One region of the Rheinheimera fenheensis genome, then DNA from elsewhere that is predicted to be linked to it. Evidence: predicted binding sites of a transcription regulator. Region 1 holds the regulator's gene; the other holds the start of a gene.

Region 1 (3,164 bases):
ATCTGATGTCATTAAAAAGCGCACTTTTTTGCCGGTAGGGATCACTAAAGGCCGGTCTACCTCAAGCAGGTAGTTTTCGCCTTTGGCAAACCTGTTATTGATTTGCTCTTTAGGTGTCGCCAGCAAGGAATAGAACTCGACATCGGTGTTTAAATACTTGTAATGCCATTTCCACTGCGAGCCGGTCACCAGCACAGTGACATCAGCCTCTGTGGTGTCTTCCATTGCAATCAGGGTTTTGGTCGCCGGAATGGCCATGATGATTAAGATAACTACCGGTATCGCCGTCCAGAGTATTTCTACTTTGGTGCTTTCATGGAACTGAGCCGGCTGCACGCCACGTGCTTTTCGGTGCCGTAGAATGGACCAGAACATGGCCCCAAACACCACTGCACCTATAGCGCAACAAATCCAGAATATCGTCATATGCAGGCTATACACCTGCTGGCTGATTTCCGTTACACCTTTGGTCATATTCAAAGGCATATCTGTTGCATTAGCGGTTGCAGCTAAAAGCAAGGCTGGCAGCGACCAACGAAGACAACGCGTTTTCGTCACTGGACTTCTCCTCTGTCATTTTGCAAAGCAAACTGCAGAAACTAAGTACACAGTACTACACGGTTCTTACACACCCACACCGAACCCATGCCTGAAGTTTCATCAGTTTATTATTGTTATTGTAAGTATCGGTTTCGGGGCTAGCGCTGAAACCGGATCTGACCCTGTTGTTATTTTTTAATCAGATTCGGGTTAAGAATTATCCAAATAATGGCGGCTGTAAACCCCTAAATAACAAAAGCGCCGGCAAACCCATGTGGTCATACCAGCGCCTCGAGTGAAATAACTTACTGAGCTTAGTACAATTTATAACCAGCTGCCGTTACGGATAACGCCTACAGCCAAGCCTTCGATAGCAAAATGCTGCGCACGCAGGTCTACTTTTATCACATCAAAATCTTTATTTTCTGGTTGCAGCAATACGGTGGTGCCTTCACGCTGAAACCGCTTCACCGTGACATCTTCATCTACCCGCGCCACAATAACCTGACCGGGTTGCGCCTGATTGGTTTTATGCACCGCCAGCAAGTCACCGTCTAAAATACCAATGTCCTGCATGCTCATACCCTGCACCCGCAATAAAAAGTCAGCATGCGGCTTAAACAAATTAGCATCAACCTGGTAATAGTCCTGCACATGCTCGGTCGCCAATATTGGCTGGCCAGCCGCCACCTTACCAATTAACGGTAAACCTAATTGCTCTGGCTCATCATTATCCACCAACCGGATGCCTCTGGAGGTGCCCGGCATCATTTCAATTACGCCTTTTTTCGCCAGTGCTTTTAAATGCTCTTCTGCCGCATTCGCCGACTTAAAGCCCAGCTGCTGGGCTATTTCAGCCCGTGTTGGCGGCATTCCGGTGTCTTGTTGATAGTCTTTAATCAGTTGCAGGATCTCGGCCTGCCGCGGTGTTAGTGGTCTCATAGTGCTGGTTACCTGTACAGTGAATACTGTGAGTATATACAGGCGTGTAACAAATGCAAGTTTCAGTCAGCGCGGGCAATTTTCCAGGCCACGCCATCGTGTTATGCTATGCCACTTTGTTCGTTGAGGAAGAAAGGCAATGTTTCGGCCGGTAAAGTTGTTTGCAGCCTTATTAAAATGGCCATTGTGGCCGCTGCTGAAGTACAAGATAGTACCGGAGCAACCGGTAACTGAGCTGGCATTAGAGCAAGCTAAACCCTTGTTCTATATTTGCACTACAGAATCAGCTGCCGATTTCGCCGCCATGCGGCGTATATGCGAAAAGCTCGGCTTGCCTGATCCGGCAGATAACGTCATGCTGGACGGTAAAGCCCATCCACGCACTTTATTTCTCGAAAAGCCCCACACCCTTTTGCTGCCGCGCGGCAAAACCACGGCTTTGGCGCAAGGCCAGGCGTTGTTGCAGGCCCACCTGGCTAACCCGCAGCTGGACGCCCAGCTAATGCCGGTAGCCTTGTTATGGGGCCGGGCGCCGGGTAAAGAAAACAGTATTAAATGGCTATTAGGCGAAGCCCATGCGCCTAATTGGCTGGCAAAGCTGTTGATCGTATTGATCTCTGGTCGCCATACGCTGGTGCGGTTTAGCCGGCCAGTCTCGTTAAAAATGATGGCAGCGCAGTTTGGCGCTGGCGAAAGCACTGCACATAAACTACTGCGCATGTCGCGCTTTCACTTTTACCGCCAGCGCCTGGCTGCAACCGGGCCGAAACTGGTTAACCGTGCCCAGTTGTTTAATGCACTGTTAGGTGCACCAGCGCTGAAAAAAGCCATTGAAGATGAAGCCAAAGCCAAGCGGATTTCAGTAAAGGCCGCCCGGCAAGAGGCACGTAAGTTGCTGCTGGAAATTGCTGCTGACTATCGCTCGTCAACCTTGCGGGTTGGCGACAGAGTACTGCGCTGGTTATGGAACAAGCTGTATAAAGGTATCAAGGTCAACAACGCCGACATGCTGCGCGACCTGGCACAAAAAGGCCATGAGATCGTGTATGTGCCCTGCCATCGCAGCCATATGGATTACCTGTTGCTTAGTTATGTTATTTACCAACAGGGCCTGGCACCACCGCATATTGCGGCCGGTATTAACCTGAACTTCTGGCCGGCCGGGCCGATTTTCCGCCGTGGCGGCGCTTTTTTTATTCGCCGCAGTTTCAGTGGCAATAAGCTGTACTCGGCAGTATTCCGTGAGTACCTGTGCCAGCTATTTAGCAAAGGCTATTCGGTAAAGTACTACACCGAGGGCGGTCGCAGCCGTACCGGCCGCTTACTACAGCCAAAAACCGGCATGCTGGCGATGACACTGCAGTCTATGCTGCGTGGCATAGAGCGCCCGGTCACGCTGGTGCCGGTGTATCTGGGCTATGAGCATGTAATGGAAGTAAACACTTACCTGCGTGAGTTAAAAGGCTCTGGCAAACAAAAAGAATCAGCGCTGGGCGTGTTAAAGGCCATTCGTAATCTGCGCGATTACGGCTATGGTTTTGTTAATTTTGGCGAACCGATAACCCTGAACAGTTATTTAACCCAGCAGGTGCCCGACTGGAAGCAAAACATCGATCCGCTGGAAATACAAAAACCGCAGTGGCTTAACCCGGTCGTCGCGCATCTGGCCGACAATTTAATGC
Region 2 (3,164 bases), on a different contig from region 1:
GTTCATCCTACGAAGCCGATACTGGCCACTTGCCGCCGCCGTGCTATTGGGATGTTTTTTTCCGCAACATGCTCAGGCACAGCTACCGGTGCAACCTCAGCAAAACTGGACAGATGTGGTACGCACTAAGCCTTATGCTCAGAGCCAGGGTGTGTATGACAATATGATGAATGTCAGGCGCTGGATCCTGACCCGCTCCGATCACTGTGCTGAGCCCAATCGGCACTTGTTGTTTGATATGCGCGGCAACTTTCTGCAGTTTATTGAAGACGCCACCGACTCGCCACAAACTCAGCGCATACTGAATCAAACCCGTCAGGCTATGGCACAACAAGGCCTGGTCAATGCCTGGGTAGAAGGCAATAGCCAGACCCCGGGTTATCCATTCGCCATTCGTTGCCATCATCCTTCTGTTAATCTGCCGCTGGCCATAGCACGCTACATGGGGGATCATCCCGATGGCCGCTTGTCAGGTAACTGGGATGGCATTAAGGTTGGCAGCCCGAAAAAGCAAGCCTCACTGCATGATACCCTGCGCCTGGTGCATGCCCGTCGGGTGCAGCAAAAACGCATTAGCCTACCCGATGACTTACTGGCCGATCTGGCTGGTATGTTAATTATCGAAAGCGGTGGCGTACGCGAAGCTCACTCGAAAGCCAATGCCAGGGGAATTTTGCAACTAACACCACAAGCATTGAAAGATTGCAAAGTGCCTAAGCACAAACAACTGCACCGTATTGCTCAGGTTGATTGCGCCCTGTGGCTGTTTGAACGTAATCACCGCATGCTACAACCGGTGTTTCTAACGCGTTTTGGCCATTTGCCAGAAGATAAGCAAGCTGACATTTATCGGTTGTTGCTGATCCAGGCTTATCATGGCGGCCCTGGCCGGGTTAGATCGCTGCTGACAGACGACGAACTCAGCAAACCCGCCGCTTATTTTGCCGAACACCACCAGGACTTCAGCGCCGGCGATATTGCCTTTGGCATGGTGTTCCATAATCTGGGCCGCAATCGTCTTGGCTTTGCCTCACTGTATTACACTGCCGATATCCGTATTGCATTGCAGCAGCTTGAGTCCAGGCACAAAGAGCGTTTTTCTTTTGGCCGCCAAGCAAAAACGCTGTCAGCACCCTAAGTATGCCACCTAACGGCAAGCTGTAACGCCGGCTAACGACCAGCCACAATTACCTACTCGCCAATATCTTCAAACCACAGCTGTGGCTTGGCGGCGATAAAATCCTGCATCAACGCAATGCACTCAGCATTATGTTGGTTTTCCAGCGTAACGCCGCGGCTTTGTACATAAGCCTCTGGCCCCTGAAAGGTTTGGTTCTCACCAATCACTACCTTAGGTATGCCATATAGTAATACCGTGCCGCTGCACATATCGCACGGCGACAAGGTAGAGTACAGCGTAGCGCGGCGGTAATCAGCGGCGGTTAAGCGGCCGGCATTTTCCAGGCAATCCATTTCCGCATGCAGCACACAGCTGCCCTTCTGCACCCGCTGATTATGGCCAGCGCCAACGATCTTGCCATCAATAACCAGCACCGAGCCAATCGGAATACCGCCCTCAGCTAAACTTTTTTTCGCCTGGGCGATAGCCGCCTGCATAAAGAGATCTGTCATATTTGCTCCTGTGGCAACAATAGCGATAACCGAAAACGACACTAGCGTCACTTTTCGGCCAGTGTCAGGTTTAACACTATCAGGTCAAGTTTAAACTGCCTAGTGTGGCCCGGCATCAGCAGCCAATGAGCAAAGTAACCACGCCATCAGGCGCGCCGTACATGCCAGACAACAGCCCGTTTGCACAACTTTAGCCATTGCCGCTTGGCATCGTCTTAATCTGATATATACTGTACAAATATACATATATAGAGGTTTTGTATGACTGTCCTATTTCTGGGGGATGCGCAGCAAAGTGCCCGGCTTGCTATGCCGCTATTTGCCAGCAAAATTAAGGCGGGCTTCCCCTCGCCGGCGCAGGATTATGTCGAGCGGACGCTGGATTTAAACCAGCTGTGTATCCGCCATCCTAACGCGACGTTTTTTGTCCGCGTAGAGGGCGATTCGATGATTGACGCCGGCATTTACGATAACGATGTGCTGGTAGTAGACCGCGCTATTGACGCCGAGCATGGCGATATCGTGGTGGCCGCAGTTAATGGTGAATTTACCGTAAAAGAGCTATGCACCCGCCCTGCACTAATGCTACTGCCACGCAATGCGGCGTACCAGCCGATACGCCCACGTAATGGTGAAGAGCTGAATGTTTTTGGTGTGGTTACCAATGTTATCCGGCAAATGAAACGCAAATGAGCACCACTGTGTTTGCCCTGGTGGATTGCAATAACTTTTATGCCAGCTGTGAAAAGCTGTTCCGACCCGATTTAGCCGATAAGCCGGTTGTGGTGTTATCTAACAACGATGGTTGCATTATTGCCCGCTCGAAAGAGGCTAAAAAGCTTGGCATTAAAATGGGCCTGCCGGTGTTTCAGGTGCGCGATATATTGCAAAAGCACCAAATAGTGGCCTTTTCATCCAACTATGCGCTGTATGCCGATATGTCGCAGCGGGTAATGAGCACCCTGGAAAACCTGGCTCCGCGGGTAGAAGTGTACTCAATTGATGAAGCCTTTTTGGAGTTATCCGGCCTGGTTTATCGCGCAGGGCTCACCGAATTTGGCCAGCACGTTAAACGCACCGTGCAAAAAGATATTGGCATCACGGTTTGTGTTGGCATAGCGCCAACTAAAACCCTGGCAAAACTGGCCAACCATGCCGCCAAAACCTGGGCTAAAACCGCTGGCGTGGTCGATTTAACCTGCAAAGAGCGCCAGCGCAAGTTACTGGCCCTGTTACCGGTAAACGAAGTGTGGGGCATAGGCGGCAAGCTGACTAAACGTTTAGCGCAGCTGGGCATTACCACAGCGCTGCAGTTGGCCGATGCGGCCCCCGATTACATTCGGCAACACTTTTCTGTGGTCGTTGAACGCACCGTGCGCGAACTTAACGGTGAGTCATGCATTGCACTGGAAGATGTCACACCAACTAAAAAGCAAATTATCAGCAGCCGCGCTTTTGGCGAGCGCATTACCGACAAGCAGCAAATGCGTGAGGCCATCAGCGAATACATTGGCCGGGCGTGCAAAAAACTG

What was found. The regulator LexA, encoded in region 1, represses DNA repair genes until DNA is damaged. The targets are predictions, from matches to a motif close to TACTGTNNATATNNACAGTA.
Region 2: the regulator LexA is predicted to act here: its motif matches at 1,861-1,880, upstream of umuD (translesion error-prone DNA polymerase V autoproteolytic subunit).

The regions. Positions count from the first base shown of each region.
Region 1 covers NZ_JBDPJM010000001.1:496,285-499,448, forward strand. The annotation lists gene coxB (cytochrome c oxidase subunit II) at 1-558, opposite strand, end outside; gene lexA (transcriptional repressor LexA) at 865-1,482, opposite strand; gene plsB (glycerol-3-phosphate 1-O-acyltransferase PlsB) at 1,622-3,164, shown strand, end outside.
Region 2 covers NZ_JBDPJM010000011.1:86,248-89,411, forward strand. The annotation lists gene ABGI61_RS14315 (transglycosylase SLT domain-containing protein) at 1-1,138, shown strand, start outside; gene ABGI61_RS14320 (nucleoside deaminase) at 1,192-1,632, opposite strand; gene umuD (translesion error-prone DNA polymerase V autoproteolytic subunit) at 1,894-2,325, shown strand; gene umuC (translesion error-prone DNA polymerase V subunit UmuC) at 2,322-3,164, shown strand, end outside.